DNA from 3 places in the Rhizobium pantanalense genome. Region 1 is predicted to be linked to each of the others. Evidence: riboswitches for the same ligand, from Rfam matches in the RefSeq annotation. Region 1 holds a riboswitch; each other region holds the start of a gene.

Region 1 (9,810 bases):
TCAGGATGCCGATCGGCAGGCCGATGACGATGGCAATGAGCGTACAGACGGTGACCATGGCGAGCGTGACCATCGTGTCGGTCCAGAGGCCGAAGACGCCGATGAGGATCATGGAGATTGCAGTGCCGGCAACAATTTTGAGGTTGCGGCTGGCGGCATAGACGACGAGCATCATAGCGACGAGTATGATGAACCAGGGCGTGTTGGTGAAAACCCATTCGAGATAGTTCAGAAACCATTGCAGCGGCTGCACGATAGCGTCGATGAGATTGCCGTAGGCGCGTACGGACGCCCTGAAACCGTCATCGATGTTCTTGCGTGCGAGACGTATGATCGACTCGTCTATTGCCGGAAAGTTGCAAAGCAAATTCGGCAGGATCGTACACTGGATAGCCATGTATTTCCCCTTCTTAGTCCGGTTCTGTCCCGCTGCGCTCGTGTGGCATTCACATGCGAACAGCACTGCAGCGCTGCGACCGGTTCTTCAGGCTGCCCCTGAATTCTTACAGCATTCGCCGCCGTCAATCTGCACTCGTTGCGACCTTGCGCCATGTCGCTCTGTCGGTATGAGCGTCATACCGATTGCGGCGCGCGAATGTGAAATCGGCGGCAGGCACGCGCCTGCCGCCGACTCTGCAGCATGGATCAGAGCGAAGCCTTGACCTTCGTGGCGACGTCCGGAGCAACCCACTTGGTCCACATGTCGGGGTAAGTCTTGAGGAAGTACTTGGCGCCGTCCTCGTTCGTACCCTGATTGTCGGTCATCCAGGCAAGAACCTTGCCGACGGTGGCGTTATCCCACTTGCGGGTCTTCATGTAGTCCATGGCGATGCCGGCCTTTGCGGCAAAGTCCTTGGTAACGACGGTATAGACATCCGAAACCGGATAGGAGTTCACCTTCGGATTGGCGCAGTCCTGCTGCGACGTGCAGGCATCCCATTCCTTCTTGTCGTGCGGCACGTTGAAGCTCAGACGAACCATGTCGTACTTGCCGAGAATGGCGGTCGGTGCCCAGTAATAGCCGAGCCAGCCGGTCTTCTTTTCGAAGGCATTGGCGATCGAGCCGTCGAGGCCTGCCGCCGAACCGGTATCGACCAGCGTGAATCCGAGCTTTTCAGCGCCGAGGGCCTTATAGAGATTAGCGGTGGAGATCTGGCAGTTCCAGCCGGCCGGGCAATTATATACTGCGCCCTTGGAGGAATCTTCGGGGGCGGGGAAGAGTTCCGGATGCTTCAGCGCGTCCTGAACGGTCTTGATATCGGGATGGGCGTCGGCGAGGAATTTCGGAATCCACCAGCCTTCCACGCCGCCATCGCTCAAGAGCGGTGCCGCCTCGATCAAGCGGCCTTCGGAAACGGCCTTGTCGAGCGCGGTGCGCACCGCGTTGACCCAAAGCTCGGGCGCAACGTCAGGCTGGCCTTTTTCGTCCATGGAGGTAAAGGTCGGCTGCGTGTCGCCGGTCACCAGAGTGACGTTACAGCCATAACCGTTTTGCAGGATGATCTTGTCGACCTGGGCGGCAACGCCTGCCGATGCCCAGTTCATTTCAGCGATGGATACGCTGCCGCAATCTGCGGCCTGCGCCGAGCCAGCCAAAGCATAGGCGCCGAATGCGAAAATGGCTGAAGCGAGAAGCTTCTTCATTGATATCGTCTCCCAATTTTTCGTTACGTTGCGGAAATCGACTCCAAACGCGTTCGATTTCTGTCGATCCCCTGTCAGCGCGGTCTAATTGCAACCGTTCATACGCCGCTGACGACGCCGGTACGGTCCCCTTTGCTGCCGTCGTGCATTTGGTCTTTTTGCGACCGCGGAACTCTGTCGCGGGCGGGCATTCTTTGCATCGACGTTGGGCAGCCTAAGGATTTGAATGAATAAATCAACAGCCCGTCGGCCAATTGCAGTTATCGTGCCTCTTGGAGAAGCTCAAATAAGCGCCTGAATTAGCCTGTTTTCTGCTATTCGTGGCTGCAAAACGATCATTGCGTGGCTTCCACGAAGCTCGCCGTCGAGGCGGAGTTAAATACCGCCCAAATATCGCGTCCCTGAAAGACGTTTTGTATTCCATTTGCGTCGTTTGCGATTTCTCAACACAAAGAGGAAAATTTTCAAAAAATTTTCAGATTCACTCTAATTTAAGCACTTAATAACCCTCCGGTAACGATGTCGGTTTATCAATCGATGCGTGGCGGGGGACATACCGCTGCTTCCCTGGATCAGGTATTGCGTACCGGGGAAAGCGAACCTTGTGGTGTTTGTGCAAGGAAGCCGGCGTTTTTGGCAAACCGCGTCGATCTCCGGATCGCGCGGTTTTCGCGCTTTAGAGGGTGCCTTTATGAGACAGCTTGATCTGCCGCGAAGCGGCAGCCGTTCCGATCCCGATAACGGTCAAAAATAAAGCCGCCGATGCGGTCGCATGGCGGCTTGGCATGTGTCGGGTTGGCGGATTGACGCGCTCTCAGCCGACATTATAGGTGCGGATGAAGCCGATTGTGCCGAAGCGCGTGTCGAGCTGCTGCAGGCGGCTCTCCGGGCGGCGAACCGGAAGCTTGCCATTCCAGGCGATCTGAATGGAATTCTGTCTGTTGAAGATGAAGAGCATTGGGGTATCCTCCGACCCGGACCGGCCGGTTTCGTTGTGTGTTTTCGCGATGGAGATAACCCTCTTCCGCCTAACTCACAATGGATGAAATCGTCATCCAATGTCGCAAACAGAGCATGTTTGAGGGTGGTGCATTTTTGTATCGTGGTCACTCTTTCCGGAAGCCGGAGATCGCGGCAGAATCAAGGCGGAATCTAGCGTTTCAGTGGCTGTAGCGGCATCGAGGTGGTGGGGAATGACAAGAGCGATCATGCTGCAGGGAACCGGCTCCGATGTCGGAAAAACGGTATTGGTCGCAGGACTATGCCGGCTGTTCGCAAACAGGGGTGTAAGGGTGCGCCCATTCAAGCCGCAGAATATGTCGAACAATGCCGCCGTTGCCGAAGATGGCGGCGAGATCGGACGGGCGCAGTGGCTGCAATCGCTGGCGGCGCGGGTGCCCTCATCTGTTCACATGAATCCGGTACTGTTGAAACCACAATCGGAAACCGGCAGCCAGATCATCGTGCAGGGCAAGGTCTGGGGGCATGCCAAGGGCAGAGACTATCAGGCGCTCAAGCCGCAGCTCCTCGGTGCGGTGCTCGAAAGCTTCGCCACAATGCGGGCGGGGACGGATCTCGTCATCGTTGAGGGGGCAGGTTCGCCCGCCGAGATCAATCTGCGGCGCGGCGACATTGCCAATATGGGTTTTGCGACGCGCGCCAATGTCCCGGTCGTGCTGGTCGGCGACATAGATCGCGGCGGCGTGATCGCGTCGCTGGTCGGCACGTACCATATCTTGCCGGAGGAAGACCGGCGGATGATCCGCGGCTATCTCATCAACAAGTTCCGTGGCGATGTCTCGCTTTTTGGCGAGGGCATAGAGGCGATTCGCGGCTTCACGGGCTGGCAATGCCATGGTGTCGTGCCGTGGTTGAAGGCGGCGGCGCGCCTGCCGGCGGAGGATTCGGTCGTGCTGGAGCGGCTTGCCCGCGGCTCGTCCGGTGCTTTGAAGGTAGCCGTACCCGTGTTGTCGCGCATCGCCAATTTTGACGATCTCGATCCGTTGCGGGCCGAGCCGGATGTCGATCTGGTCTTCGTCCGCGCCGGTGAGCGTTTGCCTGCGCATGCGGGGCTTGTGATATTGCCGGGCTCCAAGTCGACGATCGGTGATCTGCTTGATCTGCGCCAACAGGGATGGGACCGCGATATAGCCGCGCATGTGCGCCACGGCGGGCGCGTCATCGGCATTTGCGGCGGCTATCAGATGCTCGGCCATATGGTTCACGATCCGCTCGGTATCGAGGGATCGGTGACTGATACGCCCGGATTGGGCCTTTTGGATATCGAGACGGAAATGGCGCCGGAAAAGACGGTGCGCAACAGTACTGCCATTTCTACGGAATATGAGGTGCCGCTATCGGGCTATGAAATCCATCTTGGCGTGACGCGGGGGCCGGACTGCGAGCGGCCATCGGCCATGATCGACGGGCGGCCCGATGGAGCGATATCGCCGGATGGACGCGTCATGGGCACATATCTGCATGGGCTCTTCGGCAGTGATGCTTACCGGGCAAAGCTGCTGGCAAGCTTCGGCCTTTCCGGCGAGCGCACGAACTATCGCGCCAGCGTCGACGCGGCTCTGGACGAAGTTGCGGCAGAGCTGGAAGCTGTGCTCGATCCCGCCTGGCTTGACAGCCTGGTCAGTTAGAGTTCGCCTGACACTTCCCGGCGGCGGCGGTCGAGCTCTTCGCTGTAGCGGCGCAGCGTATAGCTCTCCGTCAGTAGACCGATGACCTTGCGCTCGATCAAATCGTTGACCACAACGAGCGCTTCGCTCTTGGTCTGCTCAAACATGGCGGCTGCCTGCTTGGCGTTCATCTGCGGCTGCAGGAATTCGTTGCGGAGCCGGATGAAATCGGAAAGACCGTGTTCCTCGTCGTCTTTTTCGATCGGGCTCGCATAGACGTCGGGCACGAGAACCATTCCGGAATATTTCTCGTTCTTGTCGATCAGGATGACGCGCTGGGCCGAGCCGATCGGAAAATTCTTGCGGAATTCTTCGATGCTCATGTCGATACTGCCCGTATGCACGTCGGGGCGCATCATGCGAGCGACCGTGAGATTGCGGATCCAGCCGACGTCATGGGCGCTGCGGATGCTCTCGCCGCGTAGGTGGAAGCGCCATGTGGCGAAGGAGTAGCCGAAGGTCGTGCGCACCACGAGCGACGAGGTGATGACGGCGGCCAGCACCAGGGCGGTGATCGGAAAGTCCCCGGTGATTTCAAGCGCCAGGAAGGTCATGGTCAGCGGGCCGCCGATGATGGCAACAGCAAGCGAGCTCATGCCGACGACGGCATAGACGGCCGGCGTCAGCGTGGCATGATCGAAATAGGGTGCGCAATAGGCGAAGATCTTGCCGAGCAGCGCGCCCATGAACAGCGAGGCGAAGAAGAGGCCGCCTCTGAAGCCGGAGCCGATCGATATTGCGGAGGCGAGCGATTTCAGCAGGAATAGACCCGCCAAGGCGCCCAGCGTCACGTCCGTAGACAGATTGAGATGCAGCGCGCCATGGCCGGCAGACAGGACCTGCGGCGAAATCAACGCCAGTGTTCCGACGACCAGGCCGCCGAGCGCGGGCCGGAACGGCGGCGCGATGGAACTCTTGCGTGCCAATTCTTCGACCCAGGCGACGCCCTGCATGATCAGGATGCCGATACCGGCGCAGAAGGCACCAAGCAGGATGGCTGGAAGATAATCCGCCGGAACGATCGCCCCGAAATGATCGATATCGATGGCAAAATCGTCGCCGGCGAGCAGTCTTGCTATCATGGTTGATATGAGCGCCGAAACGACGACGGGTGTGAGGGTCACGATCGAATAGCTGCCGATAATGAGCTCGAAGGCGTAGAAGGCGCCGGTGAGCGGCGCATTGAATGCTGCGGCAATAGCGCCGGCCGCGCCGCATCCGACGAGCATGCGCAGGTCCGCGCGGCGCATCTGCATCTTATAGCCGAATTTGGAGGCAATGCCGGCCGCGAGCTGTGTGTAACCTGCTTCAAGCCCGACAGACGCGCCGAATCCATTGGAGATCAGGTTCTGCACGGCGACGATGATGCTGTCGGTCAGCGACATGCGACCGCCATGTAGCGCATTGGCCTCGATCGGGTCGACCATCGGTTTCTTGCGCGTGCGCGATAATATGTAGAGCAATATGCCGAGAATGATGCCCCCTGCGATCGGTGCAATGAACAATACGGATTTGTCCTGAATTGCCATCGCCGCCGAACTCAAGCGTTCGTAGTCGGTTATGCCGTAGATGACGCTGTGAAGTTTGCGCGAGATATAGCTCATCGCGGTAACGGCACAGCCGGACGCTATTCCCACCAGGGCGCCGGCAAAAACAAGTCCCAGCTCGCCACGACGCAGCAATGCCCTGAAGCGACCGAGATCGAATAGGACCGAGAAGACGCCGAGACGTCGCGGTTGGAATTTCTGTAGCATTGGAAGCGGACGATACGTTTTTGCTCGAATGTGAGGGCTTACCCTCTATAAACTCCTAACATCAAAGAAATACGGCAAAAAAGCCGCTGATTTCATGCGAATTTTCAACCGATTTCGCAATCAGGATGGCGCAGGTCGCATCCATGCCCTTGATTGACTTGAACTAAGTGAAAGCCTAATCATTGCGGCATAACGAATGGTTCCTGAGCGGCGATCTGCCGCATGGGATGAAAAGGGAATGTGAAGGGGCGGACCCAATCCGGGCGTTCTCATCACAGCCGACCCCGCGACTGTAGAGCGGTCAGGGTCTTTCGTTCGGTTTGAAGCCGATTCTGTCGATAGTTCGCATGGGGCGAACGGGGCGGGGGAGGCTCAAATCGAAAAAGCCACTGGTGTGGCATCATGATCAACCGGGGCTGGACGCCTCTTATTCTACGAATCGTCCGCCTTTTCATGATGCATTGCCGGGAAGGCGAGAAGGATCCGCTGGCGCACGATCGGGGGCGACCGTTTCGGTCCGCCCCCGTCGCGGCGTCTTATCCGCGAGCCAGGAGACCTGCCATGCGTGCCGGGCGCAGAGCCTGTTTTGGGACGCGAGTTCCGCTGCCAGCACGGAGGTTGTCATGGCGCAAGACGAGTTTTCGGCGTATGGGCGCCTGTTTCCCGGTTCCAGCGACGTGCTGCCGACCCTCGCTTTTGCTTGGGAGTGGGCATAACGCATGTCGGCTTCTATTTCCCAAGCGGTCTTCGTCCTTGGCGGCGCGCGTTCCGGCAAATCCAGGTTTGCTGAATCTCTGGTTTCGGACACCGGTCTCGAACGTCACTATGTGGCGACGGGGCAGGCGTGGGACGATGAGATGCGCGAGCGCATCGCCCAACATCGTGCCGATCGCGGCGATCTCTGGCAGACGCATGAGGAGCCGATCGATCTCGTCGGGCAGCTTGCCGCTGTCGACGCGGAGGGGCGGGCGGTGCTTATCGACTGCCTGACGCTCTGGGTGACCAATCTGATGATGGCCGAGCGTGACATGGCGGCGGAATTTGCCGCTCTCACTGCATTTCTACCAACTGCGCGATCAAGGCTCGTTCTCGTCTCCAACGAGGTTGGCCTGGGAATCGTGCCGGAAAATCGCATGGCGCGCGAATTTCGCGACCATGCCGGCCGCCTGCACCAGATGGTCGCTGCGGCAAGTGCCGAAGTTTATTTTATCGCAGCGGGCTTGCCGCTGAAAATGAAGGGCTGATCCATATGAACCAGGAAAAGATTCCCGCCACCGTCATCACCGGCTTCCTGGGAGCCGGCAAGACGACGATGATCCGCAACCTCCTGCAGAATGCCGGTGGCAAGAAGATCGCTCTGATCATCAACGAGTTCGGCGACCTCGGCGTCGACGGCGACGTGCTGAAGGGCTGCGGCGCGGAGAACTGCACCGAGGACGATATCATCGAGCTGACCAATGGCTGCATCTGCTGCACCGTCGCCGACGATTTCATTCCCACCATGACGAAGCTTTTGGAGCGTGATGCGCGCCCGGATCATATCGTCATCGAGACCTCGGGCCTTGCTCTGCCGCAGCCGCTGGTCGCTGCCTTCAACTGGCCCGATATCCGCACCCACGTGACCGTGGACGGCGTCATCACCGTCGTCGACAGCGCCGCCGTTGCCGCCGGCCGCTTTGCCGACGATCACGACGCTGTCGAGGCTGCCCGCGTCGAGGACGACTCGCTGGACCACGAAAGCCCGATCGAGGAACTGTTCGAAGATCAGCTGACCTGTGCCGATCTGATCGTGCTCAACAAGACCGACCTGATCGACGTCGACGGACTCGGCCGTGTGCGCGCCGAGGTCGCCTCGCGCACCGCCCGCAAGCCGACAATCATCGAGGCGAAGAATGGTGACGTGCCCGCTGCCGTCCTGCTCGGCCTCGGCATCGGCACGGAAGACGATATCGTCAACCGCAAATCCCATCATGAACTGGAGCATGAGGACGGCACGCCGCATGACCATGACGAATTCGACAGCTTCGTCGTGGAACTCGGCCCGATTGCCGATCCGGCCGCCTTCGTCGATGCGCTGAAGCGCGTGATTGCGGAGCATGATGTGCTGCGCCTCAAGGGCTTCGTCGATGTCCCCGGCAAGCCCATGCGCCTGCAGCTTCAGGCCGTCGGCAGCCGCATCGATACCTATTTCGATCGCGCCTGGACGCCGGGTGAAGCGCGCGCGACCCGGCTCGTGGTGATCGGCCTGCATGAGATGGACGCGGCGATCGTTCGCAAGGCAATCGAGGCATTGGTCTAATCGATGTCGTGTCTTTGCCGTGCGATACCCCCCGTGTCCATCGGACCTTTCGCGACATCTCCCCCACAAGGGGAGAGATTGGGAACTCGCGACTACGTTTTTGCGAAACGGCTGACTACCGAGGTTTTAGTCGCTTCGGATGGTCGATGGGGTGAGGCATGGCGCCAAATAATCTTCCCCCTTGTGGGGGAGATGTCCCGAAGGGACAGAGGGGGGTATGCCGCCGCATACTCTAAGGTCTGATGCATCTCCTCCTGGCTCAAAAGGGAACGATCAGCGACGGCGAGGAGGCGATCGATCTCGGGCAGTCGCCCGGCGATATCCTCTTTCTGTCGGCTGCCGATACCGAGCTTGCGGCGATTGCCACAGCGCATGGTGAGGGCGATCGTTCCCTTCGGCTTGCAAGCCTGATGAGCCTCAAGCATCCGATGTCCGTCGATACCTATATCGACAGGACGGCGCGGCATGCGAAGCTCATCATCGTGCGGGCGCTGGGAGGGGCGAGTTACTTCCATTATGCGCTGGAGGCGCTGCATGCCTGTGCGGTGCGTCAGGAGGCCCTTATCGCGGTGTTGCCGGGCGATTCGAAGCCCGATCCCGGGCTGACACCATTCTCCAACGTCGCGCTCGACGATCTCAATGCCCTCTGGTCCTATCTGATCGAGGGCGGAGAGACGAATTCGCGGGCGTTTCTTGCCTACGCCGAGGCGATGCTCTCGGGCGCAGAGAAGCCGATGCCAGCAGTGCCCCTGATGAAGGCCGGCATATGGTGGCCGAGCCGCGGCGTGATCGGTGTCGAGGAGTGGCGGAGAGTTTCCAATTTGGGGGTGGTGGTCCCGGAGGGGCTCGAACCTCCGACGGTCGCAATTTCTTTCTACCGCGCCCTCGTACAGAGCGGTGAAACCAGGCCCGTCGAAGCCATGATAGAGGCGCTCATTGCCGAGGGCATGCGGCCGCTGCCGGTCTTTGCCTATAGTCTCAAGGATGCCGTATCCGTCGGCATTCTCGAAAGTGTCTTTACCGAGCTGAAGCCGGGCGTGGTCATCAACGCGACGGGCTTTGCCGTTTCGGCGCCTGGCGCGGATCGCCAGGCGACGGTGCTGGAAACGGGCGATGCCGTCGTTCTGCAGGCCATCTTCTCGGCTTCATCGAAAGAGGCGTGGAAGGCATCCTCGCAGGGGCTTTCGGCGCGCGATCTCGGCATGAACGTGGCGCTGCCCGAGGTCGATGGCCGTGTTCTCGCCCGCGCCGTGTCGTTCAAGGCGGCTGCCCGTTATGACGAGCGGGTCGAGGCCAATATCGTCGCGAGCGAACCGCTCGAGGATCGCATGCGCTATACGGCGCGGCTCGCTGCCAATTGGGCGCGGCTGCGTAATACGCCGCCCGGCGATCGCCGCGTCGCGCTTGTTATGGCGAACTATCCTAA
Region 2 (9,810 bases), on a different contig from region 1:
CAGCCCTCGCGCGGCGTCTGGCCGCCAACAAGGCCGGTATTGCCGGTCTGCGGAACGATAGCCGTCCCGGTCTCACTGGCAAGCTTGAGGATCGCCGAAACCTCTTCCACCGAGCCGGGCTTCAGCAGCATGGGCGAGGCGCCGTGATAGAGTCCGCGGTTTTCCACCAGATGCGGCGCAATTTCCGCAGGGTCCCGCACGGCATGTTTTTCGCCGACGATGGCGGCGAAGCGATCGAGAAGGTCGGAAGAGGGGGCGGAGCTGCTCATGGCGTGTCCTTTGCCTGATGATGTCGGGCTGATTTATTCTCTGGGCGCGGCGGCGCGGCGCAGCCGGTCGTTGATGGCCTCCCCGAGGCCCTCGTCGGGAATATGCGAAAAGGCGATCGTGGCCGCACCGGTGGCATCGGCGCGCTTCATGAAGTCGAAGAGGTTTGCGGCGGCTTCGGAAAGATCGCCGGCAGCGCTCAGATCCAGCACGGCAATAGCCTTTTCGATGCCCGGAATATCTGGCGTCCCGAAGCGGATCAGCGCTTCGTTCGGGGAAACCTCAGTCGCGTCGAGCCGCACGGCTGCACCCGGTGCATAATGCGAAGCCATCATCCCCGGTGCCTCGATGGCAGCGGAAGCCTTCTTCTTGCGCTTCAGCGCCTTGCCGGCCACACGCTCGATCTCGCTTGCCGCCAGCCCGCCGGGCCGCAGCAGGCGCATCTCGCCATCCTCGACCTTGACGATGGTCGACTCCACGCCGACGACCGAGGCGCCGGCATCGAGGATGAGCGTGATCCGTTCCCCGAGATCGTCACTTACGTGATCGGCGCTGGTGGCACTGATCTTGCCCGAAGTATTGGCACTCGGCGCGGCAAGCGGACGGCCGAAGGCGCGGATCAGCTCGCCTGCAAAGCCTTGCGGCACGCGGATGCCGACCGTGTCGAGCCCGGCGGTTGCCAGCGGATGGATGCCGCTGTCGGGTCTCAGCGGCAGCACCAGCGTCAGCGGGCCGGGCCAGAAGGCTTCCGCCAATTTACGGGAGATGGGGTCGAAGACCGCATAGCGTTCGGCCATGGCGAGATCGCTCATATGGCAGATCAGCGGATTGAAGCGCGGCCGCCCCTTCGTCTCGTAGATCCGGGTAATGGCGGCAGGATTGGTGGCATCGGCGGCAAGGCCGTAGACCGTCTCCGTCGGCAGCCCGATCGGCAGACCCTCGGCGAGAGTCGCTGTCGCCACTTCTATTGCCGTTTGCGGATGTTCGAGAATGTCTATGTGTCGAGCCATGGCCTGCCTGCTTGCAGTTCAGGCCGTTTCTTATGCCCTTCGAGTCTTCGGATCAATCGTCAAAGCTGGCGAATGATATCGCGAAGCTGCTCGTTGCGCGCGCCGAGGAGAAGAACATTGCGGATGGCGATCTGCGGGTCGTGGGTGTGGAACAGCACGCCATTACCTCTGACGTCGCGGTTGATCGTCAGCTTCTTGTCTTCGGCTTGCCTGTCCGGATGGATCGCGACCGCGAAATACATTCGCGAATATTTGAGGCTGATGTCCTCGAAGAAATTCTCTTCCTGGCCGATCCGAGCAAAGAAGTTGGCGATGTAGAAGGCCCAGTTCACCTGCTCATATTGAGCGAATTGCGTCCTCGCGGCAGTGACATGGCAATAGCCGAGATGCGGCGTGTCCTTCAGCGTGTGGTGAAAGATGAGCTTCGGAAAGCGGATGGACTTGTGAAAGCTGTTGAGCCGGTCATGGGTCTTTTCGCCGGCATCCCTGAGCTTCTGTGCCGTGCGCACAGCCACCTGCTCGTGGGTAAGGTATTCCCGCTCTTCCGGCAGCCAGTGTAGTCTGTTGCGGTTGATGCGGCCGGTGCGCAGGAATTCTGTGTATCCCGTCGTCGATACCGCTGGCGCCGGTTCGGGCTCGGCGGGCTTCCCAGCGTCGAAATATCTGAGTTTGGCCATGCCGGATCTCGCTATAAAACTCTTCGGAGGACATGATGGATTACGGAGCTTGAGCCGAGCTTAATCGCGCCTGAGCGAAAACTCTCGCTACCGACTCTGCAGGCGCTTTCCGCCACGCACTTATTCTCCTGAATAGCGGCCGTTCGCGGGCTTGTCGCAATCAGAATAAAGCGTCATTGGCAGAATGCAAATGCGATGCTCAGGCCACCTCTCGCGCGGGCGAGTAAATGATTGAATCACCTTCCAATATTCTCACGACATGCAACCGTCCAGACGTCCCGTATCGCCTGTCGTCAATTTCGGAGCCGATGTCGCATTGCAGCGCAGCGGCTGGCGGAGCCGGGAGCTATGATGCCATCAATCTCAAGGTGCCGTCTGCTAGGGAGACGGAGAATTGGGAAGCCGGTCAAAATCCGGCGCTGCCCCCGCAACGGTGGTGGAGTGAGGCATGGCGGATAAAGCCACTGGGTCGGATCGACCTGGGAAGGTGCCATGGGGCTCTGGAAACAGCGCCGCTCCAGAGCCCGGAAACCAGCCTTGGGCACATAGGTTTACTGACCGCGGCGGGTGGTCGGGACATTGCTTTTGGCCGCTCCCAATCGGCCGCGCATGTCCTTTGCCCGCCTCCTGGTACTGCTAAGGATAGGCAAATGGACATCGGCAGCAAAGTTCTGCGGCAACTGAAGAACCACCGGACGGGTTTCAGCCTTGAGCAACCGTTCTACACCGATCCGGATTACTTCAAGCTCGATATGGAGACGATCTACTATCGCGACTGGCTGTTCATCGGCCATGATTGCGAAGTGCCGCGCGCGGGCAATTATTTCACCGTCCAGATCGGCGATTATCCCGTCGTGATCGTTCGCGGCCGCGATCAGGTCATCCGCGCCTTCCACAATAGCTGTCGCCATCGCGGCTCGCGTGTCTGCACCACTGAGCGCGGCTCCTCGGCAAAGCTCGTCTGCCCCTATCACCAGTGGACCTACGAGCTCGACGGCTCGCTGCTCTTCGCCCGCCAGATGGCGGAGGATTTCGACAAGAGCCAATATTCGCTGAAGCCGGTTCACTGCGAAAGCGTCGGCGGCTACATCTTCATCTGCCTCGCGCAGAACGTTCCCGATTTCGCCCCGGTTCGCGCCACGATCGAGCCCTACATGGCACCGCACCGCATCAGCGAAGCCAAGGTCGCCTTCCAGAGCACCATCATCGAAAAGGGCAACTGGAAGCTCGTCTGGGAAAATAACCGCGAATGCTACCATTGCGCGGCCAATCACCCCGAGCTTTGCCGCACCTTCCCGGAAGCGCCGACCGTCACCGGCGTGCAAGGCGCGATGAATGACCCCGTCATCGCCGAACACTGGCAGCGCTGCGAAGCCGCCGGCCTGCCGAGCGAGTTCAAGATCTCGCCGGATGGCCAGTTCCGCGCCGCGCGCATGCCGCTGATCGAAGGGGCCGAAAGCTACACCATGTCGGGCCAGAACGCCGTCAGGCGGCCGCTCTCATCCGACGTGACGATCAACGGCATCGGCACCATGCTGCTGTTCCACTATCCGACGACGTGGAACCACATGCTCGGCGACCACGCGATTTCCTTCCGTGTCCTGCCGATCAGCGCCGAGGAAACCGCCGTGACCACGAAGTGGCTCGTCCATAAGGATGCCGTCGAAGGTGTCGACTATAATCTGGAAGAGCTGACCCACGTCTGGACCGAAACCAACGATCAGGACCGCCGCATCGTCGAGGAAAATGCCTTCGGCATCCGCTCGCCGGCCTATGAGCCCGGTCCCTATTCGGAAATCCACGAAGGTGGCGTCATGCAGTTCGTCGAATGGTACACGACGTTCATGATCAACCGGCTGCAGGGCGACCAAGCCAAGCTGTCGGCGGTTGCCTGAGCATGAACATGACCGTCTCCCTTCCGCATCGCCACCTCGATCAGATGCAGCCCTGGAATGACAGGCAGCATGTGCTCGAATGCCTCTCGGCAACGCCCGAAGCGCCCGACGTGATGACCTTCACGTTCCGCTCCGACAAGGACAACTGGTTCCGCTATCTGCCGGGCCAGTTCGTGACGCTGGAGCTGCCGACGGCTCCGGAGCCGGTCATGCGCACCTATACGCTGTCGTCGACGCCGTCGCGGCCCTTCTCGGTCGCCGTGACGGTGAAGGCGCAGAAGGACAGCATCGGCACGCGCTGGATGTTCGAGAACCTGAAGCCGGGCATGCGCATCAAGGCGTTCGGCCCGCTCGGCGACTTCAGCCATATCCGTCATCCCGGCGAGAAATACCTCTTCATCTCTGCCGGCTCCGGCATCACGCCGATGATGTCGATGACGCGCTACATGTCCGATATCGCACCGCTGTCTGATATCACCTTCGTCAACTGCTCGCGCGGCCCGGCCGATATCATTTTCCGCTCGGAGCTCGAATATCTCGCGCGCTTCATGCCGAACCTCAATCTCGGCTTCATCGTCGAAGGCTGCGGCCGGACGGATCTCTGGTCGGGGTTGAAGGGCCGCATCGACAAGGCGAAGATCGGTTTGCTGGCGCCGGATTTCATGGATCGGACGATCTTCTGCTGCGGCCCGGAAGTCTTCATGGATGCCGTGCGCTCCATGCTGGAAGCCCATGGCTTCGACATGTCGCGCTACCATCAGGAAAGCTTCCAGCCGGCCAATGCGGCAACGCCGCTTGCGGAGGTTTCCGATGATGCATCGGGCGAGGCCGCGACGACGATCCGCTTCACCATGGCTGGCAAGGATGTCGTCTGCGCGGCGGGGCAGACCGTGCTTCAGGCGGCGCGCGGTGCCGGCGTGCGCATCGGTGCGGCCTGCGAATCCGGCCTCTGCGGCACATGCCGGGTGTTGAAGCTTTCGGGCGAAGTCGAGATGAGCCACAATGGCGGCATTCTCGATGACGAGATCGACGAGGGCTATATCCTCGCCTGCTGTTCGCGCCCGAAGACGGACGTCCAGGTCGAGGCCTAGAGCCGGACGACTTTAGGTCTATTCGACCTAAAGTCTAAATCCGCTCTAGAAATCCTGGTAATTCAGTTCGTTGATCTCGACCGGCTTCGATTGCGGCGTTGACGCCGTGACGACCGGGTCGATATCGGCCATGAGCGAGACGAGCGTCTGGCGCGGCCCGCTGCACATCTGTGCGAGCGCGATCGTCAGGTCCGGCGCGGGCAGCGGCTTGGCCGGAAGGAGATCGCCCTGCGGCCAGATCTTGGCGAGCTGAATTTTCGTCATCGGCACGACATTGACATCGATATCGGTGAGCGTGCCCGGCACGCGATAGGGGCAGCTTTTCTCCGAGCAATTGTCTGAAGAAGCGAACTGCCAAATGGCATAATTGTCCCAGTTGCCGAGTGGAAAAGTGCCTTTGACATCAGGCTTGTAGCGTGCATACCACAAGGGCAGCCGCGACAGCAGCGGATAGGTGCCCCGGTGGTCGGCTATGTATCGCGCCGTGTTGTGATTGACGTAGAGAATGGGGTAGCGCCCGGTCCTGACCTTGATGTGGGCGACATAGATCTGCGCATCGTCGAGTGACATGAACTGCGTCGTGTCCATGCCGTCGATATCGAGCACCATCAGCTCATCCGGCTGTGGATCGGCATAATCGAGAAAATGATTGGCCTGGTCGATCGGATTGCCGGGCCGCCCCAGATGATAGGCGCCCCATAACAGACCATTCGCCTTTGCCAGCATGCGGCGCGTTTGAAAGAGCTCACGGCTGACTGCGTATTTGCGCCACATCGTCCTGCAATGGGCCACCGTATCGCCGCCGTGATCGCCGGTGCAGCTGAAGCTTTCGGGCAATCCGTCGGAGGCCTTGGAGATGAAGCCGGCTATCCGTTTGTCCTGCAGAAACGCGTTCCAGTTGATGGTGTTCAGCTCGTAAGCATCGACAATCAGGGCGTTTTTCGGATCGCCCCAGGGCGGGCTTTCGCCGGCCGAAGGCTTGGAGACCGGCCCCATCAGGGCCAGGATCGTCAGCAAGCCGTAAATGAGGAGGTTACTCTTTCGGTATCCTTTCATGAAATAATAGTAAGGATTGCTGGTTAATCTTGGGTTAAGAAAGCAATCACTATAAATTCATCGTGGAGCCCCTCGTAACTCCTTAAATCGGTAGGGATTTGAGGAACTAAATAACGCGCTGCCGCGTTCTTTGTCGTCTATTCGGATATGCGACGAAGCAGGCAGCGAAACCTTGCTCGGGAAGCATTCCCGACATGAAACGCCTACAGACTTGAGTGCCAAGTCGAACCAGGGAATGGAGATGAAAATGCTTGGTTTCCGTGCAAAAATCGCGACAGTCGCCGTAACGGCTGCCGTTGCCCTGACGAGCTTCACACCGTCTTTCGCCATGCAGATGCCCGCCGCGCCGATCGTAAGGCAGTCCGCGCCCGCCCAGGCCGCGCCTGGCAATGTCGAACAGGTTCAATGGCGTCACGGCGGCTATTATCGCCGTGGCTGGTATGGAGGCTATCGCGGCTATCCGGGCTATCGTCGCGGTTATCGCTATTATGACGGCTATTGGTTCCCGCTGGCAGCGTTCGGCGCCGGTGCTCTCGTGGGCGGCGCGATCGCCAGCCAGCCGCGCTATTACGCGCCGGCTCCGGCTCCGAGTGCCGGCATCAATCCACGCCACGTCGCCTGGTGCGAGTCGCGCTATCGCTCCTATCGCGCTTACGACAATACGTTCCAGCCGAATTCCGGCCCGCGCCGTCAGTGCTATTCGCCGTATTTCTAAGCGGTAATTTCAGAACGACAAATGCCAGCCGTCCGGTTTCTCGCCGGGCGGCTTTTTCATACTTTGACGTCAGAGAATATTGACCCGCCTGAGCAGCCACCATGCCAGCAGCATGGAGGCGATGATGAACCCCACCGCATATCCGGTGCCGCTTGCGCCGCCCGCCAGCGGCAGGCCCGATGTGTTCATGCCGAAGAAGCCGGTCACCAATGTCGGGGGCAGCAGAAAAGCGGTCATGATCGACAGGATATAGAGATGCCGATTGATCTCGGAGGCAAGCTTCGAATCGATCTCTTCGTGCAGCAGCCTGGCCCGTTCCTGCAGCGCATAGACGTCGTGCTCGACCGCTTCTAGGCGCCCCGTCAGCCGGCCGGCGACATCCTCGAAGCCGAGCGGCATCTCCTCGTCGTCGGAGGCAGCGGCGTGGCGCATCAGCGAAAGAACGGTCCGCAAATGGCGATGCAGGCGCACGATGGTCCTGCGGATGGGCGGCAGCTTGGCACGCTCGTCGCGCGACGTATTGCCGTGGACGAAATCCTCGATGCCATTCAGCTCTTCGCTGATTTCGATGACGACGGAGATCAGGGTTCGTTGGAACTCGACGACGATCAGCTCGAAAATATCAACGGGATTGGAAAACCGTGCGGCGTTTTTTTCGATCAGCACCCGGGTCCGGTCCAGGCTGCGCAGCGGCTGCAGCCGGGTTGTTATCAGCAGGCGATCAGTCAGTGCGAAATGCAGCCAGCCGATGTCGTGGGTGTTGTGGGCAAAGTCGCGCTGGAAGTCGACCAATGTGCCGAAAAGCATCTGCTCGTCGACCGTAATCGTTGCATGTGTCTCATGCGTGGTCAGCGCTATGCGGGCGGCTTCGTTCAGCCCCGGCGCATCCTCGAGGAAGGCCGGCACCCGGGCATCCACAAGATTGAGATGCAGCCAGAGAAAGCCGTCGTCGCCGAACAGCCTCGAACGATCGGTATCGTCAGGCAGGCGCTCCGGCTTGGTTTCGCCGGGACGGAGGCGGTATGCCCAGATAAAGCCTGGTATGGTGTTGGCTGACGTGAGCGTGTTCATGGGGGCATCGTTCGCATTGTCTGAACAGTTGCCTTAGTCTTCGTTCATGACGATTGTTTATGCAAGTCGCTGCTTGGGCGGAATAATCGCGGATGTAGGCGGCGATGTCACGGCCGCTCGGCGCGCGTAAGACGCATGTCACGTTCGGGTTCGCGAGATGATGGAATCGATGCTTCTTGCAATTTGAGAAAATTGACGTTTACGTAAAAATAAACTAGCTATAGCCACAAATGGCCGACGGTCCGGAGAGGCGGGTCATTGCCAGTATCGATCCGGAGGAAATCATCATGTACAAGGCGCCTGTCGAAGAAATCGCGTTCACGCTGAAATATGTCGCCGGCATGGAGCGCGCCATGGAAGAGGGCGTTCTTGGCGATCTCAGCACCGATCTTGTCGATGCCATCCTGTCGGAAGCCGGGCGTTTCGCCGGCGACGAGGTGGAGCCGCTTGCCGAGAATGGCGACAAACAAGGCGCGAGGCTGGCGGATGGCAAGGTGGTTCTTCCCGATGGCTGGGAGAAGCTCTACCGCGACTGGATCGCTGGTGGCTGGAATGGCCTGACCGCGCCCGAGGAGTTCGGTGGGCAGGGTCTGCCGCACATGCTGAATATCGCGACGCTGGAAATGTGGAATTCCGCTTCGATGGCCTTCGGCCTCGCCCCGACGCTGACCATGGGGGCGGTCGAAGCGTTACGGGCTCACGGCAGCGAAGACCTCATGAAGACATATCTGGCAAAGCTCGTCTCGGGCGAGTGGACGGGCACCATGAACCTGACGGAGCCGCATGCGGGTTCCGATGTCGGCGCTCTGCGCTCCCGCGCCGAACGCCGCGATGACGGCACCTATCGCATCTTTGGCCAGAAAATTTTCATCACCTGGGGCGATCACGAAGCGACCGAGAACATCATCCATCTCGTTCTCGCCCGCCTTCCGGATGCGCCGGCCGGCACGCGCGGCATTTCGCTGTTTCTCGTGCCGAAATTCCTTGTGAATGAGGATGGCTCGCTCGGCGGCCGCAACGATCTTTTCGTGCATTCGCTGGAACATAAGCTCGGCATTCATGGTTCACCGACCTGCACGATGATCTATGGCGATGGCAAATATGGTGCGGAAAAGGGCGCCGTCGGTTGGCTCGTTGGCGAGGAAAATAAAGGCCTGGCCTGCATGTTCACGATGATGAACAACGCGCGTCTCGCAGTCGGCATCCAGGGCGTGGCGATTGCCGAAGCGGCAACCCAGAAGGCCATCGCTTATGCCCGGGAGCGCACCCAGGGCCGCGCGCCGGGCACGGCCGTATCAGGCATGAGCCCCATCATCGAACATCCCGATGTTGCGCGTATGCTGCTGACGATGAAAGCCCTGACGCAGGGCTCGCGCGCGATCTGCTACGCCTGTGCACAGGCGATCGACATGTCGCAGCGCGATCCGGAGAGGGCAAAATATTGGCAGGAGCGTGCAGCATTGCTGACGCCGGTCGCCAAGTCCTTCTCCACCGATGCCGGCGTCGATGCCGCTTCACTTGGCGTCCAGGTTCATGGCGGCATGGGCTTCATCGAGGAGACGGGGGCAGCACGCCTGCTGCGGGATGTGCGCATCGCACCGATCTACGAAGGCACCAACGGCATTCAGGCTATCGATCTGGTGACGCGCAAGCTGACGATTGGCAATGGCGACCATGTGCGTGGTTTCATTATCGAATTGCGCGAGATTGCCGATAGTATCGCAAAATCCAATCTTGAAGGTTTCGGCGAAACGGCGCCGCGGCTGCAGGCGGCCATTGCCGATCTCGAAAAGACGAGCGAATGGCTCCTGTCGAAGCAGGCGGACGGCGCCGTCGCTGAAGCTCTGGCGGGCGCCACCCCTTACCAGCGGCTCTTCGGCCTGGTGCTGACCGGATCCTATCTCGCCAAGGGCGGCCTCGTCGATGCGGGCGACGGCCAGGGTGGCAAGCGCATTGCGCTTTGCCGCTTCGCCGCCGAGAATCTTTTGGCTGAAACCACCGCCCTTGCCGATCGCGTCGTTGTCGGAG
Region 3 (9,810 bases), on a different contig from region 1:
GACAGGCGCCTCAATGTTCGGCACCGACACGAGAAGATGGTTGTCCATCGGAACGGCAACGCCGTGGTGGGCGGCGATGGTCCGGAATGAACGAATATCCGCTTTGCCTTCGGCAAGGCCACTTTCGGACAGGAGGTCGAACTTGTCGTCGCGGTCATAGAAGATCGCGACATCGTTGCCGTGGGTCACCACGTGCCCAGGCTTTTCGCCCTTGATCGATGCTGGAAGCAATTTCGGATCGGAAAGCTCGATATCGCGATGTTCGCCGTGGTCGGAGAGGGATATGCCGGTTGCTATCGCGTGGACCACATTCTTTTCGCCTTGCACGGCAAATATGGTGCGGCCGGACTGACTGAGAGACAGGGAGGCATAGCCGTCAAGATCGAACCGGCCGATTTCCTCGCCGCTCGAGGCATCGATCGCACGGACGATAGGCAGGCTGTGATCGGCGACGAATAGTCGCCAGCTTTCCATCCCCTTTTCGTCGTCGGCAAACGACGGCAAGGGAAGCAGCAAGGCGCAAGCCAAGGATGAGGCTGCAAGGAAGGTACCAGAGCTTGTGTTTGGCATGGAGAGCCCTTTATGTAATAACATTACATATGCAACGTAAAGAAGTGACGATGCATCTGTCCAGCCCCCTGTGCACGCGTCAGGCGAGATTGTCGGAGTTCATCAACATCGAAATTGGCTTGACGCCATCGAAGCAGTTGACGCAATTTTAACCGAAGATACTATATCTAGTGTTCGAGGTTCTTCTGATTCGCAAGGATTGGAGGCTAAGACGGGAATCCGGTCGGCGAACATGATGATCGCTAAGCCGGAGCTGCCCCCGCAACTGTGAGCGGTGAGCATTCGTTTGATGACGTCACTGAGACCTCGTGTCTTGGGAAGGCAGGACGAATGTTATGACCCGCGAGCCAGGAGACCTGCCTTGAGCATTGACGTCCACGGGCGGGGTGTTCGGCTGGCGAGCGATGATCCATGCGGCATGATGGCCGCCGTCGCTTCCTCGAAGATCCCGCATGAACAACTTCGGGGTGAAGTGCATGTTCCTGAGTATCCATAGTCGCCCGCGCGAGTGACGGCCGCTTAAATGCGTCCAGCCGCCGGCTAGGTTTGCCTCCACTTTTCACCCGCCGAGCGGGCATCATCCGATGCCCGAGCGATTTTCCGTGCCCATCCATACGAGGATATCTCATGAGCATCACCGTCTATAGCAAGCCCGCCTGCGTCCAGTGCACAGCCACGACTCGTGCGCTTGATCGCCAAGGCATCGACTACACTATCGTCGACGTATCGACCGATGCCGCCGCCTATGAGCTGGTGCAGGGTCTCGGCTATCGCCAGGTTCCGGTTGTCGTCGCCGGCGAACTGCATTGGGCTGGCTTCCGTCCCGACATGATCAGCGCTCTCGCTTAGGGAGCCGGGCGGTGGGCGAGATCGTCTATTTCTCCAGCCGGTCGGAAAATACCCATCGCTTCGTTGTCAAGCTCGCATTGCCGGCTGCTCGTATCCCGCTTGCCGTGGGAGATGAGTTTTGTGCGACCTCGCCCTATGTCCTGATCGTCCCGACCTATTGCGGCGACGGTGGCAAGGGGGCCGTGCCCAAGCAGGTGATCCGCTTCCTCAACGATGCGGGCAACCGTTCGAACATCCGCGGGGTCATCGCCGCGGGCAACAGCAACTTCGGCGCGACCTACGGGATCGCCGGCGACATCATCTCTGCCAAATGCCAGGTGCCGTATCTCTATCGGTTCGAACTTCTGGGCACGGATGAGGATGTCGCCAATGTCAGACAGGGATTGGAACGATTTTGGATACGCTAAGCTCTTCTTTGTCGCGGGACGCGGGCGAAAAACCGCAGAGCACTTTTTCTGCTACCACGAATGATCGGCCAGCCAAGGCCGCGGAACCAGCATTGGATTATCACGCACTGAACGCCATGCTGAACCTCTATGACGAGCACGGAAAGATCCAGCTCGACAAGGACCGCCTGGCGGCCAAGCAGTACTTCCTGCAGCACGTCAACCAGAACACGGTCTTCTTCCATAACCTGAGGGAAAAACTCGATTATCTAGTGACGGAAGGCTACTACGAGCAGGAGGTGCTGGATCAGTATTCCTTCAATTTCGTGCGCGATCTCTTCGACCACGCTTATGCGAAGAAATTCCGTTTTCCGACCTTCCTCGGCGCCTTCAAATACTACACCAGCTACACGCTGAAGACCTTCGATGGAAAGCGCTATCTTGAGCGTTATGAAGACCGTATCTGCATGGTCGCACTGACGCTGGCGCAGGGCAGCGAGCAGATTGCGCGCGATCTGGTGGACGAGATTATCTCCGGCCGCTTCCAGCCGGCAACACCGACCTTCCTCAATGCCGGCAAGAAGCAGCGCGGAGAGCTGGTCTCCTGCTTCCTGCTGCGTGTCGAAGACAATATGGAATCGATCGGCCGCGCCATTAACTCGGCTCTGCAGCTTTCGAAACGCGGCGGAGGCGTGGCGCTATCGCTCACCAACATCCGTGAGGCCGGCGCACCCATCAAGCATATCGAGAACCAGTCGTCCGGCATCATTCCCGTCATGAAGCTGCTGGAAGACTCCTTCTCCTACGCCAACCAGCTTGGCGCGCGGCAAGGGGCGGGCGCCGTCTACCTGAACGCTCACCATCCCGACATCATGCGCTTCCTCGATACCAAACGCGAAAATGCCGACGAGAAGATCCGCATCAAGACACTGTCGCTCGGCGTGGTCATTCCGGACATTACTTTCGAGCTCGCGAAGAACAACGAGGATATGTACCTATTCTCGCCCTATGACGTGGAGCGCGTCTATGGCGTGCCGCTCACCGAGATTTCGGTGACGGAGAAGTATCGCGAGATGGTGGCCGACAGCCGCATCCGCAAAAAGAAGATCAAGGCGCGCGAATTCTTCCAGGTGATCGCCGAAATCCAGTTCGAGAGCGGCTATCCCTACATCATGTTCGAGGATACGGTGAACCGCGCCAATCCGGTTGCCGGCCGCATCACCATGAGCAATCTCTGCTCGGAAATCTTGCAGGTCAGCGAAGCCAGCGCATACAACGATGACCTGTCCTACAAGCATATGGGCAAGGACATCTCCTGCAATCTCGGTTCTCTGAATATTGCTGCAGCAATGGACAGCCCGGATTTCGGCAAGACGATCGAAATGTCGATCCGTGCGCTGACGGCTGTTTCCGACATGAGCCATATCTCCTCCGTACCCTCGATCGAAAAGGGTAATGACGAAAGCCATGCGATCGGCCTCGGTCAGATGAACCTGCACGGTTATCTCGCCCGCGAGCGCATTTTCTACGGCTCGGAAGAAGGCGTCGATTTCACCAATATCTATTTCTACACAGTGACCTACCACGCCATTCGCGCCTCGAACCTGCTTGCGGTCGAGCGCGGCCAGAGCTTCAAGGGCTTCGAGAATTCGAAATACGCTTCCGGCGAATATTTTGACAAATATACTGAGCAGGAATGGAGGCCAGTGACCGAGCGCGTCGCGGAAATCTTCGAAAAGGCGGGTATTGCCATCCCCACGCAGGAAGATTGGCAGAATCTGAGAAAAGCTGTCATGGAGGGCGGGCTCTATAACCAGAACCTGCAGGCCGTGCCGCCGACGGGCTCAATCTCCTACATCAACCACTCGACCTCCTCGATCCACCCGATCGTCTCCAAGATCGAGATTCGCAAGGAAGGCAAGATCGGCCGCGTCTATTATCCGGCCGCCTTCATGACGAACGACAATCTCGATTACTATCAGGACGCCTACGAGATTGGGCCTGAAAAGATCATCGACACCTACGCCGCGGCCACCCAGCATGTCGACCAGGGCCTGTCGCTGACGCTGTTCTTCCGCGACACCGCAACCACGCGCGATATCAACAAGGCGCAAATCTACGCCTGGAAGAAGGGCATCAAGACCATCTACTATATCCGGCTTCGCCAGATGGCGCTCGAAGGCACGCAGGTTCAGGGCTGCGTTTCCTGCACGCTCTGAACCTTTGAGGGACGACAATGAACATGCAATTCAAGCCGGCAAACCGCGTTCGCGCCATCAACTGGAACCGCATCGAGGACGACAAGGATCTCGAAGTCTGGAATCGCCTGACCGGGAATTTCTGGCTGCCGGAAAAGGTGCCCTTGTCGAACGACATTCAATCCTGGGCGACACTCAAGCCTGAGGAGCAGCAGCTCACCATCCGGGTCTTCACCGGCCTGACGCTGCTCGACACGATCCAGAACGGCGTCGGCGCCGTCAAGCTGATGGCCGATGCCGCCACCCCGCATGAAGAAGCGGTGCTGTCGAACATCTCATTCATGGAGGCGGTGCACGCGCGCTCTTATTCGTCGATCTTCTCGACGCTCTGCCTGACGCCCGATGTCGACGATGCCTATCGCTGGTCGGAAGAGAACGAGTTCCTGCAGAAGAAATCGACGCTGATCATGGAGCAGTATTCTTCCGGAGATCCCCTACGGAAAAAGGTCGCCAGCGTCTTCCTTGAAAGCTTTCTATTTTATTCCGGCTTCTATCTGCCGATGTTCTGGTCGAGCCGCGCCAAGCTCACCAACACCGCCGACATGATCCGTCTCATTATCCGTGATGAAGCCGTGCATGGCTATTACATCGGCTACAAGTTCCAGCGCGGGCTTGAGCGGCTTTCGGAAGAGTGCAGGCAGGAGATCAAGGATTTCGCCTTCGATCTGCTGCTGGAGCTTTATGACAATGAAGCCAAGTACACCGAAGCGCTCTATGACGGCGTCGGTCTGACCGAGGACGTCAAGAAGTTCCTGCATTACAACGCCAACAAGGCACTGATGAATCTCGGCTATGAGGCGCTCTTCCCCGCGGAAGCCTGCAAGGTCAATCCGGCCATCCTTTCGGCGCTGTCTCCGAATGCGGATGAGAACCACGACTTCTTCTCCGGCTCCGGCTCGTCCTATGTGATCGGCAAGGCCGTTGCGACGGAGGATGAGGACTGGAATTTCTGAGGATCGAGCTTGGCGCAGCTCAGGCGGTTCGAGCCGTCGCCTTGGAAACGGTGCCCTGACGGCAGCCGTCGCTGAGCGGCGCTCGCCTCCGCTTGGAAACACAAACGGCCGGCTCTAACAAATAGAGCCGGCCGTTGAACTGTCGGATCCTGACGATCCGGATTACTTGTTCAGCGCATCCTTCAACGCCTTGGCCGGCGTGAAGGCGAGCTTCTTCGATGCGGCAACCTTGATGGTTGCGCCCGTTCCCGGATTGCGTGCTTCGCGCGCCGGCGTATCCTTGACTTTGAACTTGCCAAAGCCCGGGATCGAGGTTTCGGCGCCGGATGTTGCGGCTCCGGTAATGGCTGCAAAGACGGCTTCGACAATCGCCTTGCTCTGGACTTTGGTAAGCTTGTGGTCTGCAGCGATCTTGTCTGCGATTTCATTGGTGGTGGTCATGAGGCTTCCCCCGCATTGATGACGCTGGAATCATTTCCATTGCCGATGTCCATTGTCACCTGGAGTCGGGGTCGGAAAGGCCGAGAATGCCTGTATTTCCACAGGTTCCGACGCATCGGGGCCATTTCGAACGCTTTCCGCAGGCGTTTTTCCAGTCAATGGCTCGGTTGGGCGGCCGATGGGAGAGCGCTCCATGATACCCGCAGACGCCTGCGAATCTGCGGGAAGGGCCGGAATCAGAGCTCCGGCACTCTCTTCGCCATCCGGATGCGAGCGGTGACGAATTCATTGAAACTGGCCTTTTGCCTGATAGGTCTATAGAGGCTCGGCTGTGATCAACGGATGGAACGGACAATGGAACACGAGATCAAGATAGACAACCGCGGTGATTTCGGGCTTTGGGCTATCGAGGTCGCAAAGCAGATCATCAGCGATGAGGGCTTTGAATTGGCAAGAGCCGCACGGGACGGCACAGAGGATGATGTCCGCGCGGCCGGTAACGCACTTGGCCAGGCCATTACCAACGCGATGATGGAGGTTTATGACGGTTTGATCGAAGGAGCGGATGAAGATTAGGATCGTCTCGAAGGGTGTGGCCAGTCATCCGCGTGCTCGCGCGGCCGGCTTGCTCTGGATTGAAATCTGAAAGTTGCACCAACTTAAAATCGCAGCCTTACAATCACGAACAGGCATCCCCATATAGGGGGCGGATTAGTCTTTCTGCCCTATGACAGGAGAGCCAATGTTCAGTGCAGTACCGCGTTTCGCCAAGATTGCAGCCATCGTCGTCGTTGCCGCCGCTTCGTCCGTGGCGACCTTTGATGCCGCCGACGCGCGTCGGGCTGGATCCAGCGGCTTCGGAAGCCGCGGAACGCGCACCTTTGATACACCGGCCATAACGCGGACGGCGCCTACGCAGGCTGCCCCGATCGACCGGTCGATGACGCAGCGGCCGCAGCAGCAGACAACGACGCAGCCGCCGCTCGGCGCGCCACAGCGTCCAGGCCTTTTCGGCGGCTTTGGCGGATCGATGATCGGTGGCCTGATCGCCGGTGGGCTGCTTGGCATGATGCTGGGTCACGGTTTTGGCGGCGGTGTCGGCTTCCTCGGCATGCTGCTGCAGATCGGTCTGATCGTGTTGCTGATCGGTTTTGCCATGCGTTTCTTTGCAAATCGCCAGCGGACGCAATATGCAGCACCGGGATCGGGCACGTCCTACAATATGAATCCGATGAACAACGCAGGTGCTTCCCCGCGCCCTTCCTTCTCCATTCCGTCTATCGGTGGTGGAGCGGCAGCCGCGCCGAAGGCGCGCCAAGCGAATGACGAGATCGGGTTGCAGCAGGCCGATCTCGATCGCTTCGAGCACCTTCTGACCGAAATCCAGTCGGCCTATGGCAAGGAAGACTATGCTACGCTGCGCCGGCTGACCACGCCGGAGGCGATGTCCTACCTCGCCGAAGAACTTGGGGAAAACGCGACCAGCGGCGTACGCAACAGCGTTTCCGACGTCCGCCTGCTGCAAGGCGATATCGCTGAGGCGTGGCGCGAGGGCAATGCCGAATATGCGACGCTTGCCATGCGCTATTCGAGCATCGACGCGATGGTCGATCGTGCGACCGGGAAACTCGTCGACGGCGACGACCGCAATCCCTCGGAAACGACGGAACTCTGGACCTTCGTGCGCAAGCCCGGTTCGGACTGGACGCTTTCAGCAATCCAGGGAACGGAACTGCACTAATCCTGCGCAGCTTCCGCAAAGAACCGCCTCGCGAGGGATCGCGGGCGGCTCGTCATATCCATAAATTGATTGTCCTCATCCTTTAAACCTGAAGGCGTCTGGTGGGTGTCGAAGACGACGCGGCATTCGCCTTGACTCGCCAAATCTCTCCTTTAATGTGCTGATGTGGAAACGTTACCACACTGGGAGGAAATAGATGAAATCCGCGCGGCTCAACCGCCTGTTCGGCGTGTCCGGAAATTGCTTCGACGTCGCCATCGATCATGGCATGTTCAATGAACGGACCTTTCTCGCCGGCATCGAGGATATGAGAACAGCGATCAGGGTCATTGCCGATGCTGCGCCCGATGCCATTCAGCTTCCGCCAGGTACCGCGCCTATTCTGCAGGCAATCCCCGGCAAGCATCGTCCGGCTCTAGTGCTGCGGACCGATATCGCCAATATCTATGGCAATCCGCTGCCCTCCGCACTGTTTTCCGAGATGATCGACCGGGGCGTGGAACAGGCGGTGGCACTCGATGCAGCCTGTGTCGTCGTCAATCTTTTGATGCTGCCGGACCAGCCCGAAGTCTATCGCGCCTGCGTGCGCAACGTGAATAGCCTGAAGCGCGAGTGCGAGATCTATGGCATGCCGCTGATGGTCGAGCCGCTGGTCATGCAGGATAACTCCAAGGGCGCCTATATGGTCGATGGCGCGATCGACAAGATTCTGCCGCTGGTGCGTCAGGCCGCCGAACTCGGCGCCGACATCATCAAGGCCGACCCGTGTGACAATGTTCAGAACTACCATCGTGTCATTGAGATCGCCCAAGGGCTTCCTGTGCTCGTTCGCGGCGGAGGCCGCGTGTCAGATCAGGAGATACTTTCACGCACGAAACAGCTGATGGAGCAGGGCGCCCGCGGGATCGTCTATGGCCGCAACGTCATCCAGCACAACAATCCGGCGGGCATGACGCGCGCCCTGATGGCGATCGTCCATGAGGAGGCTTCCGTCGAAGACGCCTCGCGGCATCTCGCCTGACGCATTCTTGGAGGAGGAAATATGAAGAAGGTATTCCGCTTCGGCGTCATCGGCTGCGGCCTGATGGGGCGTGAATTCGCAAGCGCTGCGGCGCGCTGGCTGCATCTCGCCGACACGAGGGCACGGCCGGAAATCGTTGCCGTCTGCGATACCAATCCTGCGCTTCTCGACTGGTTCAAGGACAATGTGCCATCAGTCAGGCAGTTCACCGGCGATTATAAGGAGCTGCTGGCCAATCAGGATGTTGATGCGGTTTATTGCGCCGTGCCGCATGTGCTGCACCAGCAGTTCTATGTCGACATTCTGAAGGCTGGAAAGCATCTGCTCGGCGAAAAGCCGTTCGGCATGGATGCGGCACAGAACCGCGAGATCATGGCGGTTCTTGCCGAAAACCCGAAGCTTCTGGTTCGCTGCTCGTCGGAAATGCCCTTCTTTCCTGGGGCGCAGAAGGTCATCGCGCTCGCCGAAAGCGGCGAGATGGGCGATATTCTCGAGGTCGAGGCCGGCTTCCTGCACTCCTCCGATATCGACAGGCAGAAGCCGATCAACTGGAAGCGCATGGCCGATATCAACGGCGAATACGGCTGCATGGGCGATCTCGGCATGCATGTCCTGCATGTGCCCCTGCGGCTCGGCTGGCGCCCGCAGACGCTGCATGCGCAACTGGTCAAGAAGATCACGGAGCGCCCGGATGGCAAGGGCGGCATGGTACCGTGTACGACCTGGGACAATGCGACGATCAGCACGCGCGTCAACGCGGGTGGCCAGGATTTTCCGATGGTGCTGAAGACCTGGCGGATCGCACCGGGCGAGGCCAATACCTGGTACATCCGCATCCTCGGCATGAAGAAGAGTGCCTTCTTCACCACGAAAGCGCCGCGGCAGTGGCAGTGGATGGACTATGATGGCGGCGCGCAGGCCTGGAGCACTGAAGATTTGGGATATGGTTCGCTCTTCCCGGCGATAACAGGCAAGATTTTCGAGTTCGGCTTCGCCGATGCCATCCAGCAAATGTGGGCTGCCTTCGTCGATGAACTGGCCGGCGGAAACGCCAATGGCTTTGCCTGTGCGACGCCCGAAGAAGCGCAGGCGCATCACGCAGTACTGACGGCGGCACTGAAATCCGGCCGTGAAAATATCGTCGTACCGGTCGATTACGAAGGAGCGACCACCTGATGAAGCGCTCCGAAATCAACGAAGCGCTGCGGCGCGCAAGCAAAACCCTAGACCATTGGCGCTGGTCGCTGCCGGAATGGGGTTATTGGACTGCGGCGGATTTCGCCGCCAATCCGGAGGCGGCGCGCTATTTGCGTGCCCATCAGCTGGGGTGGGACGTCACGGATTTCGGCTCCGGCCGTTTTGCCGAATGCGGCCTCGTGCTCTTTTGCCTGCGCAACGGCGTTGTCGGTGTCGAAGGCGAGCGGACCTATGCCGAGAAGCTGCTTTTCGTCGCGGAAGGGCAGGTCACGCCGACCCACCGCCATCAAGCGAAGATGGAAGACATCATCAACAGGGCCGGCGGCGATCTCGTCATTGAATTCGCGGCGACCGACGCCGAAGGCAATGTTCTGCAGGATGACGTGACCGTCCC

The links. Region 1 has a riboswitch for cobalamin ahead of cobU (bifunctional adenosylcobinamide kinase/adenosylcobinamide-phosphate guanylyltransferase). Riboswitches for the same ligand answer to the same signal wherever they lie in the genome.
Region 2: another riboswitch for cobalamin. It lies ahead of PH558_RS15995 (aromatic ring-hydroxylating oxygenase subunit alpha); the one in region 1 lies ahead of cobU (bifunctional adenosylcobinamide kinase/adenosylcobinamide-phosphate guanylyltransferase).
Region 3: another riboswitch for cobalamin. It lies ahead of nrdH (glutaredoxin-like protein NrdH); the one in region 1 lies ahead of cobU (bifunctional adenosylcobinamide kinase/adenosylcobinamide-phosphate guanylyltransferase).

Annotation. Positions count from the first base shown of each region.
Region 1 is NZ_JAQJCH010000001.1:1,055,961-1,065,770, forward strand. Features, by position in the region: gene PH558_RS05025 (ABC transporter permease) at 1-397, opposite strand, end outside; gene PH558_RS05030 (ABC transporter substrate-binding protein) at 646-1,644, opposite strand; gene PH558_RS05035 (hypothetical protein) at 2,459-2,602, opposite strand; gene PH558_RS05040 (cobyric acid synthase) at 2,838-4,292, shown strand; gene PH558_RS05045 (chloride channel protein) at 4,289-6,085, opposite strand; cobalamin riboswitch at 6,266-6,663, shown strand; gene cobU (bifunctional adenosylcobinamide kinase/adenosylcobinamide-phosphate guanylyltransferase) at 6,805-7,329, shown strand; gene cobW (cobalamin biosynthesis protein CobW) at 7,335-8,384, shown strand; gene cobN (cobaltochelatase subunit CobN) at 8,627-9,810, shown strand, end outside.
Region 2 is NZ_JAQJCH010000006.1:24,026-33,835, forward strand. Features, by position in the region: gene PH558_RS15980 (FAD-binding oxidoreductase) at 1-269, opposite strand, end outside; gene PH558_RS15985 (L-threonylcarbamoyladenylate synthase) at 303-1,277, opposite strand; gene PH558_RS15990 (DUF6656 family protein) at 1,337-1,954, opposite strand; cobalamin riboswitch at 2,304-2,508, shown strand; gene PH558_RS15995 (aromatic ring-hydroxylating oxygenase subunit alpha) at 2,605-3,849, shown strand; gene PH558_RS16000 (FAD-binding oxidoreductase) at 3,852-4,940, shown strand; gene PH558_RS16005 (glycoside hydrolase family 25 protein) at 4,986-5,996, opposite strand; gene PH558_RS16010 (BA14K family protein) at 6,244-6,711, shown strand; gene PH558_RS16015 (transporter) at 6,781-7,782, opposite strand; gene PH558_RS16020 (acyl-CoA dehydrogenase family protein) at 8,070-9,810, shown strand, end outside.
Region 3 is NZ_JAQJCH010000015.1:129,879-139,688, reverse strand. Features, by position in the region: gene PH558_RS30110 (hypothetical protein) at 1-570, opposite strand, end outside; cobalamin riboswitch at 731-948, shown strand; gene nrdH (glutaredoxin-like protein NrdH) at 1,198-1,419, shown strand; gene nrdI (class Ib ribonucleoside-diphosphate reductase assembly flavoprotein NrdI) at 1,431-1,826, shown strand; gene nrdE (class 1b ribonucleoside-diphosphate reductase subunit alpha) at 1,835-4,024, shown strand; gene nrdF (class 1b ribonucleoside-diphosphate reductase subunit beta) at 4,042-5,016, shown strand; gene PH558_RS30085 (HU family DNA-binding protein) at 5,179-5,457, opposite strand; gene PH558_RS30080 (hypothetical protein) at 5,812-6,033, shown strand; gene PH558_RS30075 (Tim44 domain-containing protein) at 6,200-7,198, shown strand; gene PH558_RS30070 (class I fructose-bisphosphate aldolase) at 7,395-8,219, shown strand; gene PH558_RS30065 (Gfo/Idh/MocA family protein) at 8,241-9,395, shown strand; gene PH558_RS30060 (D-lyxose/D-mannose family sugar isomerase) at 9,395-9,810, shown strand, end outside.